Xanthobacter dioxanivorans: one gene and its partner. Each later gene encodes a partner of the first gene's protein in a complex. Links are inferred from orthologs where the notes say so. Each region holds a gene or a part of one and is shown on either strand. Other genes may lie near its edges. The genes, in order: EZH22_RS27425 and dnaG.

What was found.
Region 2: the proteins of EZH22_RS27425 (region 1) and dnaG are in contact, whole or in part, in a crystal structure (PDB 2R6A), measured with the Geobacillus stearothermophilus proteins. The link is inferred for Xanthobacter dioxanivorans from one-to-one orthologs. Residues at the interface, in WP_033016901.1 of Geobacillus stearothermophilus: Ser13, Glu15, Ala16, Gln18, Glu91, Leu92, Asp94, Ala95, Val96, Pro97, Thr98, Ala99, Ala100, Asn101, Tyr104, Tyr105, Ile108; in WP_049624496.1 of Geobacillus stearothermophilus: Lys456, Leu457, Leu458, Pro459, Ala460, Asn463, Ala464, Leu467, Leu535, Leu536, Ile537, Ala538, Gln544, Glu545, Asp548, Tyr549, His552.

Annotation. Positions count from the first base shown.
Region 1 is NZ_CP063362.1:5,889,687-5,896,800, forward strand. The notes cover bases 2,087-4,975. They hold EZH22_RS27425 (replicative DNA helicase), read right to left. Parts: upstream 4,328-4,975; coding sequence 2,846-4,327; downstream 2,087-2,845. Other genes in these bases: alr (alanine racemase), read right to left, coding at 2,087-2,777; EZH22_RS27430 (hypothetical protein), read left to right, coding at 4,544-4,963. In the rest of the region: DNA repair protein RadA, read right to left, coding at 1-205; EZH22_RS27415 (Rieske 2Fe-2S domain-containing protein), read left to right, coding at 505-1,713; more of alr, read right to left, coding at 1,683-2,086; EZH22_RS27435 (alkaline phosphatase family protein), read left to right, coding at 5,024-5,845; EZH22_RS27440 (SH3 domain-containing protein), read right to left, coding at 5,890-6,441; EZH22_RS27445 (2-hydroxyacid dehydrogenase), read left to right, coding at 6,693-7,114. UniProt on the Escherichia coli protein: The main replicative DNA helicase, it participates in initiation and elongation during chromosome replication. Travels ahead of the DNA replisome, separating dsDNA into templates for DNA synthesis.
Region 2 is NZ_CP063362.1:3,538,865-3,546,080, forward strand. Bases 1-2,991 are described here. They hold dnaG (DNA primase), read right to left. Parts: upstream 2,456-2,991; coding sequence 545-2,455; downstream 1-544. Other genes in these bases: rpoD (RNA polymerase sigma factor RpoD), read right to left, coding at 1-298; EZH22_RS16475 (GatB/YqeY domain-containing protein), read right to left, coding at 2,892-2,991. In the rest of the region: more of EZH22_RS16475, read right to left, coding at 2,992-3,353; carA (glutamine-hydrolyzing carbamoyl-phosphate synthase small subunit), read left to right, coding at 3,592-4,827; EZH22_RS16485 (FkbM family methyltransferase), read right to left, coding at 4,935-5,717; EZH22_RS16490 (GntR family transcriptional regulator), read right to left, coding at 5,832-6,521; EZH22_RS16495 (CBS domain-containing protein), read left to right, coding at 6,825-7,216. UniProt on the Escherichia coli protein: RNA polymerase that catalyzes the synthesis of short RNA molecules used as primers for DNA polymerase during DNA replication.

The DNA of each region.
Region 1 (7,114 bases):
GCGCGGGCTTGGCCGTGCCCTGCAGGGTTTCCAGCGCCACCGCCCGCCCCTTCCGGCTGGAGCGCTGGGCCGCCGGCACGCTGGCGGCGACCGCCACTTCCTCCGCGATGGTGTTCCAGCCGCCGCACGCCTCGCACTTGCCCTGCCAGCGCGTGTAGACGGCGCCGCAGGACTGGCAGATGAAGGAATGATCGCGCCGCGCCATGGAGCCTTCCTGAGGTGCCGCCGAGCCGCCCGGCACGATGTGGGAACGAGGGGCCGAATCCGCGGCCGCATGTTTCCCATTACACCACGTTTCGCCTCGCCCCATGGCCCACCCCGCCCGGCTCCGCCCACGGGAGGCCCGGCGTCGGGTTGCAGCGCGTGGATGTGGCGCGCCGCGATGGCAGGCGCCGGGCCCATCTGCTAAGGGGTACCTCAATCTGGAAACACGAAGCGCCCGCGGGCGCCGGGTCGGGGAGGACGTGCGTGTCCGGCGAAAGCGTCACGCGACCGGATCCCGGCATGCCCCCGGTCCCGGCCGGCTCGGCCGAGGAAACCCTCTCCGGCGACTGGGCGCGGGGGGCCTGGGACGAGGCGGCCTTCGCCCGCGAGCAGGCCGCCCTCGGGCGGCTGTGGACCTTTCTCGGCATGGTCGCGGACGTGGCCGAGGACGGCCAATGGTTCCGCACCGTGCTCGGCGGCCGCTCCATCTTCGTGCAGCGCTTCGGGGAGGAGATCCGCGGCTTCGAGAACCGCTGCGCCCACCGCCTGCATCCCCTGCGCACCGGCGATCGCGGGCGTGGCCCGGTGGTCTGCGCCTTCCACCACTGGCGCTACAACAAGGACGGGCTCGCCCTCGGCATCCCGGTCTGCGACGAGGCCTTCGGCACCAGTCCCAAGGCCCTCGACGCACGGCTCGCGCCGGTGGAGCTCGGGGTGTGCGGCGGGCTCCTCTTCGGCCGCTTCCCGTCGCCGGGCCACAGCGAAAGCCTCGCCGATTTCCTCGGCGACACGGCGCCGCTCATGGAAACCCTGTGCCCGGCGCGCGGGCAGGCCCGCCGGATCGGCGGCGAGATCCGGGCCAACTGGAAGTTCCTCACCCATATCGGCCTCGACGACTACCACCTCGTCGCCGTGCACCCGACCACCTTCGGGCGCAACGGCTACCTGAAGGCCGCGGACGTCACCTATGCCCGGTTCGGCCGGCACAGCCTCTACACCACCGAGGCCGGCGACGACCCGGCCGGGCGCATCCTCGCGGCCTGTCGGGCCGGCACCTACCTGCCGCGTGACTACGTGATCCTGAACGTGTTTCCGAGCCTCGGCCTGTCCCAGTTCCACGCCGTCGACCTGTTCGGCCGCGCCCATTACCGCGTGCTGGCCTACCGCTACGCGCCGCTCGCCCCCGGCCTCTCCCGGCTCGACGGCTGGCTCCTGCCGGCCCCGGAGCCGGCGGCCCGGCGCGGCGTGCGCGGCGTCATCGACCGCATCGCCGCGGCCGCGGTGTCCCGCATCGTGCCGTTCCACGTGCGGCGCGTGATGGGCGAGGACAACGCGGTCTGCGAGCGGCTCCAGACCATGGCCCGGCAGATGGACGCGCCGCAGCGCCTGAGCCCGGCCTTCGAGGCGCGGATCGGCTGGTTCGAGGAGGCCTGCGCGGCGGCGCTCCGCGGCGCCTCGGCACCGGCCGGCGCGGAGCCTCAGCCGCCGCCCGATCCCCCGCCCACGTAGCGCCGCGCATAGCGCGTGCCGAGGGAGGCGAGCACCTCGTAGCCGATGGTGCCGGAACGGACGGCGAGGTCGTCCACCGAGATGCCGTCGCCAAGGAACACCGCCGTATCGCCGCGCTGGACCGAGCCTTCCGGCAGGTCGGTGATGTCGAGGGTGGCGAGGTCCATGGAGACCCGACCCACGAGATGGCAGCGCTTGCCGGCGAGGATGGCCTCCACCCCCTTGGCCGCGTCCGAGGAGCCGCCGGCGCGGAACAGCCCGTCCGCATAGCCGATGGAGACGGTGGCGAGCCGGCTCGGCCGCTTCAGGCGCTCGGCGGCACCGTAGCCCACCGTCTCCCCGGCCGGCGCCGTGGACACCTGCACCACCTTCACCTCGAGCCGCACCACGGGGCGCAGCGGCGGCACGCCGGCGATGGCGACGCCGCCATAGAGGAAGATGCCCGGCCGCACCAGGTCGAAGCGGAAATCCCGGCCGAGCAGGGTTCCGGCCGAGTTGGCGAGGGAGGCGGGAACGCCGGGAAAGCGCCGCGCCACGTCAGCGAAAACGAGGCGCTGGCGCGCGGTGAGCACATGGCCCGGCAGGTCGGCGCAGGCGAGATGGCTCATGATCAGGCTCGGCTTGAAGCCGAGCAGGCGGAACGTGCCGGAGAGCTGCACCGCCTCCTCGAGGGACAGGCCGAGCCGGTGCATGCCGGTATCCACATGGATCGCCGCCGGGATGTCGGCCGAGCGGTCGCGGCAGAAATCGCTCCATTCGGAGACTTCCGCCACCGAGCCGAGCACCGGCCGCACCTGCGCCGCGGCGAAGTCCGGGGCGGTGTCGGGCAGGAGGCCGTTGAGGACGTAGATGACCGCGTCCGGCAGCAGCGCGCGCAGGGCCACCGCTTCCTTGAAATGCGCGACGAAGAAGGTCCGGGCCCCGGCGCGCCACAAAGCGGGGGCGACGGGCTCGATGCCGAGGCCGTAGGCATCGGCCTTCACCACGGCGGCGCATTCGGCGGGCGCGGCAAGGGCGGACAGGGTGCGCCAGTTGTCGGCGATGGCGTCGAGATCGATGGTCAGGACCGCGCCCGCCTCGCGCTCCTCGCGGGCGAGGGCCTCGACGCGGACCGGATCGGCCGGCGGGACCGCTAGCGGCGGTCCGGCAGGTGGTCCTCCCGCGCCAGGTTGGAGAAGCGGGTGAACTGGGGCTCGAAATGCACCTTTACCGTCCCCGTCGGACCGTGGCGCTGCTTTCCGATGATGATTTCGGCCGTGTTCTCGGCCGCCTTCATCTCGATCTCCCACTTGAACCACTCCTCTGTGCCCGGTTTCGGCTCCTTGCTCTTCAGATAATATTCCTCCCGGAACACGAACATGACCACGTCGGCGTCCTGCTCGATGGAGCCGGATTCGCGCAGGTCCGACAGTTGCGGCCTCTTGTCGTCCCGCGACTCCACCTGTCGCGAGAGCTGGGACAGGGCCATGATGGGCACTTGCAGCTCCTTCGCCAAGGCTTTTAGGCCGGTGGTGATCTCGGTGATCTCCTGCACGCGCCCCTGGGACGAGCTCTTGGACGTGCCCGACAGCAGCTGGAGATAGTCCACCACCATGAAATCAAGCCCGCGCTGGCGCTTCAGCCGGCGCGCCCGGGCGACGAGCTGGGCGATGGAGAGGCCGCCCGTGTCGTCGATGTAGAGCGGGATGGTCTGCATGGTCTGGGCGGCGGCGGCGAGCTTGGCGAACTCGCTCTCGGAGATGTCGCCGCGGCGGATCTTGTAGGAGGCGATCTCCGCCTGCTCGGCGAGGATACGCGTGGCCAGCTGTTCCGCCGACATTTCGAGGGAGAAGAACCCGACGATGCCGCCGGACAGCGTTTCCAGCGCCCCGTCCGGCCGCTGCTCGCCGCGATAGGCGGCGGCGATGTTGAAGGCGATGTTGGTGGCAAGCGAGGTCTTGCCCATGGCGGGGCGCCCGGCAAGGATGACCAGGTCGGACGGCTGGAGCCCGCCCATCTGGTGGTCGAGGTCGTCGAGCGCGGTGGCGATGCCCGACAGGTGCCCGTCGCGCTGGAAGGCCTTGGAGGCCATGTCCACCGATTCGCGCAGGGCCTCGCCGAACCTGAGGAAGCCGCCGTCGTAGCGGCCCGTCTCGGCGATCTCGTAGAGGCGCTTTTCCGCCTGCTCGATCTGGTTCTGCGGCGTGGCGTCCACCGGGGCGTCATACGCCTCGTTGACGATCTCCTCGCCGATGCGGATGAGCTCGCGCCGCACCGAGAGGTCGTAGATGGTACGGCCGTAGTCCTCGGCATTGATGATGGTGGTGGCCTCGGCGGCGAGGCGGGCGAGGTATTGCGGGCCGGTCAGCCCGGCCACGTCGAGGTCGGCGGGCAGGAACGTCTTGAGCGTGACCGGCGTGGCCAGCTTGCCGGCGCGCACCAGGGCGGACGACAGCTCGTAGATGCGCGCGTGGATGGGCTCGTAGAAATGGGACGGCTCGAGGAAGTCGGAGACGCGATAGAACGCCTCGTTGTTCACCAGGATGGCGCCGAGCAGCGCCTGTTCCGCCTCCACATTGTGCGGGGCCTGACGATAGGACGGGTCGAGGTCGCCCTTGTTGGGGAGGTCGAGCATGGAAGCCGGGATCCGCTGGAGGGTGATTTCCTTACCAAGTTCCGCATCGATCGGCACGAACCATCTGGCCGCGCGGCGTGAGGATAGCGGGAAAAACCCACCGAAGCGTTGAGCCGCCATGGGCCCGCGCCGGTCGCCGGGGCCGCACTTTCCCTTTGCACGCCCCGCAAGGTGAGGTAGAGCCGTTCCCCGGCGGCAGAATGCAGGGGGTGGTTCATGCGGGCGTTTCATGCCGGGTCGATTCGCATCGCCGTGCTGGCGGCGACGGTCGTGTCCCTGTCCTCCGCCGCGCTCGGACAGTCGGATCCCCTGACGCCGCCGCCGGACCTCGGCGCCGCCGGCGTGCCGGTGCCCATCGACGGCACCGCCATCTATGGCCAGGGCACGCCGCCGCCGGAGGGCATGATGGCCATTCCGGTACCGCCCTCCACCTGCAGCGGCCTCTCGTCCGTCGTGCGCACCCAGGGCTTCATCCTGGTCCCCACCGGCGGTGGCAACGCCCAGCGCTACGTCCGCGACGAGCGCTATTGCGCCGAGGGCCAGACCACCAGCCCGGCCTGGCTTCCCACGGCGGACAATCCGCGCTGCTTCGTCGGCTACACCTGCGGCACGGCCAACAATGACGGCGGGAACTAAGGCGCGGCGGCCCGCCGCGCGCCCGCTTTCCCCCTGCTTCTCGTTCCTGGCAGCCGCCCGATGCGCGTGACCCCCGACAGCGTCCTCTTCATCACCATCGACTCGTGCCGCTTCGACACCTTCGTCGCGGCCAACGCACCGGCGATGAAAGCCATCTCGCCCCTCTACCGGGCGCAGGCGCCGGCGCATTTCACCTATGCGTCGCACATGGCCATGTTCGCCGGCTTCACCCCGGGCGTGGCCGAGCTCGAGACACCGTTCCTCAACCCCAAGTTCGCCCGCCTCTTCCGCCTCGACCGCGCCGGCGCGCCGGGGCATGCCCGGCCGGGCTTCTCGGTGAGCGGCGACGACATTGTCTCCGGCTTCCGCAACGCCCGCTACGCCACGGTGGGCACCGCGGCCATGGGCTGGTTCGATCCGAAGACGCCGGTCTCGAAGAAGCTCACCGGCAGCTTCGAGCAGTTTCTCTTCACCGGCGACAAGGGGGTCGCCGCCCAGCTCGCCTTCATCGAGAAGGCGCTGGCCCGGGAGACGCGGCGCAACCTGTTCATCTTCATGAACATCGGCGAGACGCACGTACCTTATTACCACGAAGGCGCGCCGTGGGACCGGGCGGACAATCCCTGCCTGCCCTTCCAGAAGGTCAACCGGGCCGAGACCTGCCGCGAGCGCCAGCGCCTGTGCTGCGAATATGTGGACCGCATGATCGCCCCGCTGCTGGAGCGCTTCGCCGACGCCACCATCGTCGTGTGCGGCGACCACGGCGACTGCTGGGGCGAGGACGGGCTGTGGGAGCACGGCATTTCCCACCCCATGACGCTCACCGTGCCGCTGCTCATCCGCTATCGCGGCCGCCCGGTGGACGAGGCCGCCGCCGGCTGACGCCCGGCTGGCGCGCGCCGCGGCGCCGGACGGGACGGCCCGGCCTATTCCACCTTCTCGTTGGGATAGACGCCGAAGAGCTGCGCCTGCTGCACATAGCCGTCGAAGCCGTCGCCGGAGAGGCGGCAGAACTTGCCGTCGCAGGACTTCACCACGCCGAGCACCTTCGGCTCCAGCTGCGCGACGACGCGGGCCTCGGCATCCGGCCCGGCGCGCAGGGGCACGGTCTCGCCCTTCAGCCACGGCGCCACGAGGGCGGTGCGGCGCAGCGACACCATGGAATGGTAGACCCATCCCTCCGAGCCGTCGGAATCGCGGATCCGCCGCCAGGTGCCGTATTCGGCGGTCACCTCCACCGGCAGGCCGGCGCGGGTGAACACCCAGGACACGTCATGGTCCTTGTTGGGACCGTTGCGCACATTGACGGTATCGGCCTTGAGCGAGACGAAGCGGGGCACCGGCAGGCCGGACGTCCCGTCCTCCGCCGCCCGCGCCGGCGCGGCCGCGCCGCCAGCGAGCACCGATGCCGCCGAAACCGCCAGCGCCAAGGCCGCGGCCACGAGGCTCGGCATCCGGTGAGGTCGCATCTTCGGCATGACGGGAACGTCCTTTCGCATCGCACCTAAATCGGTGGAAAATCCGGCGGCGTCGCGTCGCCCTGGAGCCGGAAGTTCCCCTTGGTGTCTCACCAAAAGGTTAGGAGGGGGTTGTCGGGCCGCCCGGACGGGGCAGGAAGTGCCCCGCCCCGCCGCCGCCGTCAAGGCGCCTTGCGCCTCGCGCCTTGTGTTTCGCCGCCTGTCTGCTAGAGGGGACCGATTGCTGTACAACTGGGGAATGGGGAGTAACGATGGTGCGTCGCAAACCCCTCGTCGTCGTCACCCGCAAGCTGCCCGACTCGGTCGAGACGCGCATGCGTGAGCTGTTCGACGCGAAGCTGAACATCGACGACGTGCCCATGGACCAGGCCGCCCTCGTGGAAGCGGTGAAGACGGCCGACGTGCTGGTGCCCACCGTCACCGACCGGATCGATTCGGCGGTGCTTTCCCAGGCCGGCGAGAACCTGCGGCTCATCGCCTCCTTCTCCAACGGCGTCGACCATATCGACGTGTCGAGCGCGCTCAACCGCGGCATCACCGTCACCAACACTCCCGGCGTCCTCACCGAGGACACCGCGGACATGACCATGGCCCTCATCCTCGCCGTGCCGCGCCGCCTCGCCGAGGGCGCGCAGGTGATGATCGCCGACAAGGAAGAATGGCCCGGCTGGTC
Region 2 (7,216 bases), 2.4 Mb from region 1 along the record:
CCTCGGGCTCGTCGGCCGTCTCGGCCTCCTCGCTGCCCTCTTCGGCCTCGGCTTCCTCGGCCTCGATGACGTTGATGCCCATGTCGTTGAGCATGGCGAGGGTGTCTTCGATCTGCTCGGAGGTGACCTCCTCGGAGGGCATCACCTCATTGAGCTGCTCGTAGGTCACGTAGCCCCGCCGCTTGGCGTTCTTGATCATCTTCCGGACGGCGGCGTCCGAGAGGTCGAGCAACGGGCCGTCGGGCGCGTCGGTCTCCTTCTCCGGAGCCTCGGTCGTCTCGGAAGCTTGCTTCGCCATAGACTTCTCCTGCTGATCCCGCCGAATGACAACAGCAGAACGGCGGCGCGGCCCCTCGGCCTCGCCACCTTTTGCCCTTGTGCCCGGGAGCGGCTTTTTTGACGCCATCCCGTTAAACCAGCCTGAACGTCCTTCCAACCCCAATGGTGGATGCGCTAGGCTGCCTTCCGTTCTGCTTCGCGCCGGACTATGGCATCTTTCAGCGCCATGCCCGCCCGGGCGAAATAAAAATTCGCATGCCCGCTCCTAGATGGATCGCGCCGCGCTCCGGCCTGACGACGCACCGAAGCCTTCCACCAATGCCTCGGTCCCGTCCAGCGCCGACAGGCGCTCGCGGACATCCCGAAGCCAGGCGAAATTCGCTTCACTGGGGTCCTCCCCCAAGGTGCGCTCGGCCTCCTTCAACTCTCTAGATAGCGCGTGAGCCTTGTGATGCAAGGCCATACGCTGATGCCACCAGAGCCGGACGTCGGCTGGTGCGGTATCAGGATATGCCGGCCAGTCGTGCCGCGGGTCGGCCAGGGCTCTTACCCGGCGGGTCAGGGCCTCAAGATCCGCCTGTCCGAGGCGTTCGGCAAGGCTCGCGGCGTCGAGGCCGTCGAGATTGGCTTCGACCAGCGCCCGGCGCATCCGGTCCGCTTCCGGATTGGCCAAGGGCAGGTTCGCCACCTCCTCGCTGGCCTCGTCGAGGAGGAAGGCGTGGTTGATGAGGCAGAACAGCAGCAGGGCCTCATTGCGCGGCAACGCCGCCATGGGTCCGCGCACCAGGGCGCTGCGGGCGATTTCCGTGCCTCGGGGCACCAGGGGCGGGGGAAGGGGAGTGCCCTTGCGGGCCCGGGGGCCCGCCTGCCAGCTCTCGCGTCGTCCCTTGGCCGGCCCGCGTTCCTGGGGGGCGATGAGGGCGTTGAAGCGGCCCAGCAGGTCCTGCCGGTAGTGCTTGCGCACGGTCTCGTCGGCGATGGCCGAGACCACCTCGTTCAGGCGCCCTTCCAGCGCCGCCCGGCGTTCCGGCGTGTCGAGGGAGGCGGCCTCGCTTTCCCGCGCCCACAATTCCGCCGCCAGCGGCCGGGCCTGCACCAGCACCTGTTCCATGGCCTCGCGGCCGGAGCGGCGGATGAGGTCGTCCGGGTCCTGCCCCTCCGGCAGGGCGGCGAAGGCGAGGCTGCGGCCGGCCTTCAGGTGCGGCAAGGCGAGGTCGATGGCGCGATGGGCGGCGCGGCGGCCGGCCTTGTCGCCGTCGAACAGCAGCAGCGGCTCCTCGGACATGCGCCAGAGCAGCTGCAGCTGCTCTTCCGTCAGCGCCGTGCCCAGGGGGGCGACGGTGGCGCCGAAGCCGGCCTCCGCCATGGCGATCACGTCCACATAGCCTTCCACCGCGATCACCCGCGCCCCCGACTGGGCGGCGGTGCGGGCGGCGAAGCCGTTATAGAGCAGTGATCCCTTGTGAAAGAGCGGGGTTTCCGGCGAATTCAGGTACTTGGCCGGGACGTCCTTCTCCAGGGCCCGGCCGCCGAACGCGACGATACGGCCCTTCAGGTCGGTGATGGGGAACATCACCCGGTCGCGGAAACGGTCGTAGGGTACCGGAATGTCGTCGCCGGCGATGAGCAGGCCGGCTTCCACCATGTCTTCCACCGGCACACCTGCCTTGCCGAGGGCCTCCTTGAGGTGGAAGCGCTCCCCCGCGGCGTAGCCGAGGCCGAATCGCTTCTGGGTGGCGGCGCCGAGCTCGCGGTCGGCGAGATAGCCGCGCGCCTTCGCGCCGAGGCGTGACTGCAGCGTCTCCTCGAAATGCCGGGCGGCCAGCGCCATCACCTCGAACAGGGTGCGCCGGCGCTCTTCCTTCTTCGCCGCCTCGGGGGTGGCCTGCGGTACCGGCAGGCCGGCCATGGAGGCGAGACGCTCCACCGCTTCGCCGAAGGGCACGCCCTCGGTCTCCATCAGGAAGTCGAACACGTCCCCGTGCTTGCCGGAGGAGAAGCAGTGGTAGAAGCCCTTCTGGTCATTGACGAAGAAGGACGGGGTCTTCTCCGCGTTGAAGGGGGAGAGGCCGGCGAACTCGCGTCCTTGCTTCTTCAGCCGGACCCGCCGGCCCACCACCTCGGACACCGGGAGGCGGGCGCGGATCTCGTCGAGGAAGGCGGGTGGGAAGCGCATTCGGGTCAGGGTCCGGGGCGTCAGCCCATCAGTCTAGCGAAACAGGAGCGGGTGCGGCAGCGCCGATCGCATGCCGGTGGGGGGCGCGGCCGCGCCGGCCGCGCCGGCTCGCACTATCCTCGTTATCCACAGCCGGTCATCTCGCGAAATGCGTGCGCACATGCTGCCCGCCGCAGTCGGGGCCAAGGCAATCGCTGATCGGCCGGCCCTTTCGGCACGGGCCCGGCTGTCACGGGTTCGCTGGCCGATGTCCTGAATACCACCTTCCGGTGTTAAATTCTCTTTCTGCGGCCTGCCCGCGGTCAGGCGCGCTGCTGCCGGACGCCGGCCGTCCCCGCCATCGGGTTGCCGGCGCACGCGCCTTTTGCGCGCGGGCGGGGCCTGGAGCCGCCGCCGACGCGTGGTCGGGGCGGCCCCAAAGGTGGGGCGGACAGCGTCAGCCCGCGTTGGTGAGCGCGTCCTTCACCCAGCCAGAGGCCTTGCCGAAGTCGATGGCGCCGGCATGGCGCTCCTTGAGGACCGCCATGGTGCGGCCCATGTCCTTGATGCCCTTGGCCTCGATCTCGGCGATCACCGCGGCGATGGCGGCGCGGGTGTCGGCCTCGGAGAGCTGCTGCGGCAGGAAGGCCTGGATGTAGGTGATCTCCTCGCGCTCCTGCGCGGCGAGCTCGGGGCGCCCGGCCTCGTCATAGATCTTCGCGCTCTCCTCGCGCTGCTTCACCATCTTCGCGAGGAGCGCCCGCAGTTCGTCGTCGGTCAGGGGGTCCTTGCCGTGGCCGCGCTGCTCGATGTCGCGGTCCTTCAGCGCCGCGTTGATCAGGCGCAGCGTGCCGGTGCGGCGCTTGTCCTGGGCCTTCAGTGACTCTTTCAGAGCCGCATTGATGTCGTCACGAAGCACGGAACGTTGTCCTTGTTGCAATTGTGATCCGGATGGAAGTGCTGGCGCGGGAGGGAGAAGGCGGCCGGGCCTCTTCCGCGTGGCCGCCACGCCTCCGCAGGAGGCTCCCTGCGTCCGCTCGACCGCGCTTTCGACCGCAGCCGTGGCCCGACATCTGCGGGTCCACATGCACCGCGACGCACAAATTCACGCGCTTGACGCTGGAAACGTCGCGCGTGAGCCTCTATCTAGGCGATCCATGACGAACGAACAAGACCACGCCCTGACCGCCCCGGCCGCGGGCCGGGATGCGACGCCCCCCGCCGAAGGCTGGAGCGAGCCCAAGCCCACGGCTGTGCTCGTCCTCGCCGACGGCACGGTGCTCGAAGGCTTCGGCATCGGTGCCGAGGCGAGCCTGGCTGGCGAGGTGTGCTTCAACACCGCCATCACCGGCTACGAGGAGATCCTCACGGATCCCTCCTATGCGGGCCAGATCATCACCTTCACCTTCCCGCACATCGGCAATGTGGGCACCAACGAAGAGGACATCGAGACGGTGTCCATGGCCCAGTCCTCCGGCGTGCGCGGCGTGGTGCTGCGCACAGCGGTGACCGAGCCGTCCAACTACCGCGCCACCCGCCACCTCGACGAGTGGCTGAAGGCGCGCGGCATCCCCGGCATCAGCGGCATCGACACCCGCGCGCTCACCGCCCTCATCCGCGAGGGCGGCATGCCCAACGCGGTCATCGCCCATTCCCGCGACGGCGTCTTCGATCTCGACGCGCTCAAGGCCGAGGCGCGCCAGTGGCCCGGCCTCGTGGGCATGGACCTCGTGCCTGGCGTCACCTCGGCCCAGCGCTTCGCCTGGGACGAGACCACCTGGGGCTGGGCGACCGGATACGGCCGCGAGGATGCGCCCCGCCACCATGTGGTGGCGGTGGACTATGGCGTGAAGCGCAACATCCTGCGCCTGCTCGCCAGCGCCGGCTGCAAGGTGACGGTGGTGCCGGCCACGGCCTCGGCCGGGGACATCCTGGCGCTGAAGCCGGACGGCGTCTTCCTCTCCAACGGCCCGGGCGATCCGGCGGCGACGGGGGAATATGCGGTGCCGGTGATTCGCGAGATCATCGCCAGCGGCGTGCCCACCTTCGGCATCTGCCTCGGCCACCAGATGATCGGCCTCGCGGTGGGCGGGCGCACCATGAAGATGCACCAGGGGCACCACGGCGCGAACCACCCGGTGAAGGACCTCACCACCGGCAAGGTGGAGATCACCTCCATGAACCACGGTTTCGCCGTGGATCGTGGCAGCTTGCCGGAAAATGCGATCGAGACCCACGTCTCCCTGTTCGACGGCTCCAATGCCGGCATCGCGCTGGCCGACCGGCCGGTCTTCTCGGTGCAGTACCATCCCGAGGCGAGCCCCGGCCCGCACGACAGCCACTATCTCTTCGATCGCTTCGTGCAGATGATCGAGAAGAGCAAGGCGGCCTGAGCGCGCCGCCCCTGGACTGAAAAGGCCGGCGCCGGGGATATCCTGGAGCCGGCCTTTTTCGTTGGGGGGCCAGGGAGGCCTCGGAGTGGCGAGGGCTTCGGGAAGGTTCAGTCCTCCCGCCACGCCCACAGCAGATCGTGCATGCCGTCCCTGAGACGGAAGCCCTTGGCGACGAGGTGGGCCTTCAGGTCGGCGCGGGTGCGCGGCGACTGCTTCTGGTCATGCACCTCGATCACCATCTGGCGGATGCGCTTCAGCACGCCGTCGGACGCGCCATAGAGGATGGAAAACTCGGCGCCCTCGCAATCCATCTTGAGGAAGGCGCAGCTTTCGATGCCGTGGCGGGCAAAGGCCTCCTCGAGCGTCGTCGTCGCCACCGTCACCTTCTCCCCCTTCGTGCTCAGCAGCGAACCGGAGGTGGAGACGCCGCCTGCATTTCCACGATGGAAGGTCATTTCCCCCGCCGTGTCGGAGATGGCCTGCGGCACCGGCACCAGCCGGCCGGCGGCGAGGGCGGCGTTGGCGGACAGGTGAGCGAAATTGACCGGGTCCGGCTCGAAGGCGATCACCCGTCCGGCCGCCAGGCGATGCAGGGCGAACATGCTGAAGGCGCCGATGTTCGCGCCGATGTCGACGACGGTATCGCCGGGCTGCACCGGGAGCGGCATCCCCTTGAGGTAGGCCTCGTCGAAGAACACTTCCTTGAACTCGTGCAGCACCTCGCGCGGCACCTTCACCTCGACGCCCGAGCGCAGCCGGAAATGGGCCACGGGCGCCTGGGTCAGGCCGTACTTGAAGGCGAAGTAGGTGGGCCAGTTGGAGATGTTCTTGACGAGATTGGCATAGCGCATGGGATGAGGAGGCTGCCCTTGTGCGGACCCATGCCGCATGGGTCCCTTCTCCCCCGGAGGGGCGCCCCCCTCTTTAATCCGAAAACACCGAAAGGTCAGTCCGGAAAGGTCAGTCCGGAAAGGTCCGTCCGGACAAGGTCAGTCCAGGCAAGGTCAGTCGAGGAAGTGGCCGTGCTCTGCCACGTGCCGGGCGAGGCCCAGCGTGTGCTCGCGCACCAGACGCTCGGCAAGATCCGCGTCGCGCTTCTCGATGGCTTCCACGATGCGGGTGTGGTCGAGGATGGAGCGCTGCGCCCGGTGATCCTGGCCGATGGTGACCTTGCGCACGCCGCGCATATGCGGGAACAGGCTCTCGGTCGTCTCGCCGATCAGCGCGCAGCCGGACATGCGGATGATGAGCTTGTGAAAGGCGAGGTTGGCCTCCGAATACTCGGACACGAACTCTTCCGGGTCGCGGTTGGCGAAGGCGCGCACATTCTCGCGCAGGAGGCGGATCTCGGCCTCGCTCGCCCGCTCGCAGGCCAGCCGCGCCGCCATGCCCTCTAGGGCGGCCCAGACGGTGATCATCTCGATGATCTCCCGCTTGGACTTGCGGACCACGAAGATGCCGCGGCGCGGTACCGAGCGCACGAACCCTTCCTGCTCCAGAAGGGTCATGGCCTCGCGGATCGGCGTGCGGGAGACGCCCAGCTTCTCGGAGAGCTGACGCTCCTCGAGGCGGATTTCCTCGGGGTGGCTGTAGATGTCCATCTCCATGATGGCCGCCTTCAGCGCCTTGTAGGCCTTCATCCGGAAGCTCGATTCCGTCTCGATCGGCTTCACGTTGATATCCTGGTACGTCATCGCACCCCTTCGCCTTAGGCTCGTCGACGCGCTCGGCCGGTCGCCGGAATTCCCACCGCCCGCCGCAACGTGTGATTCTCCGCGCGGCGTATTGAATACATCATATCAGATCGCCGAATAGGCGTTAGGGCAGGTAATGACGCATGGATAGCTGCGCCCTGTCGTTGCGATGCAGCAAAATCCCCCCTCCCTCCTCCCGCACTGCGCGTTGACAGAATGTATTCTGAATACCAGCATCAGTGTCCAAGGGCCGCATTGAACGGTCCGCATACGAGGCGGCAGGCGCCGCCAGGGGAGGACATCATGATCACCGTCGACGATATCCTGCGCGAGAAGCGCCATACCCGCGTTGTCACCCTGCGCATGCAGGAGACCGTGGCCGACGCCGTCCGGGTGATGAAGCGGGAGAACATCTCCTCCGTCATCGTCACCGACATCTGCGGCACCGAGGGGAGCACCGTGATGGGCGTGTTCTCCGAGCGCGACGTGACGCGCGCGCTTCTGGAGCACGGAAGCAACACCCCGCGCATGCTGCTTGCGAGCCTGCTCAAGCGGGAGGTCATCTCCTGCCGCCTCGACGACGGCATCGCCACCGTCCTGCGTCTCATGGACGAGCACCAGGTGCGGCATCTGCCGGTGATGGAAGAATACACGCTCATCGGCGTCATCAGCGCCACTGACCTCATGCGCCACTA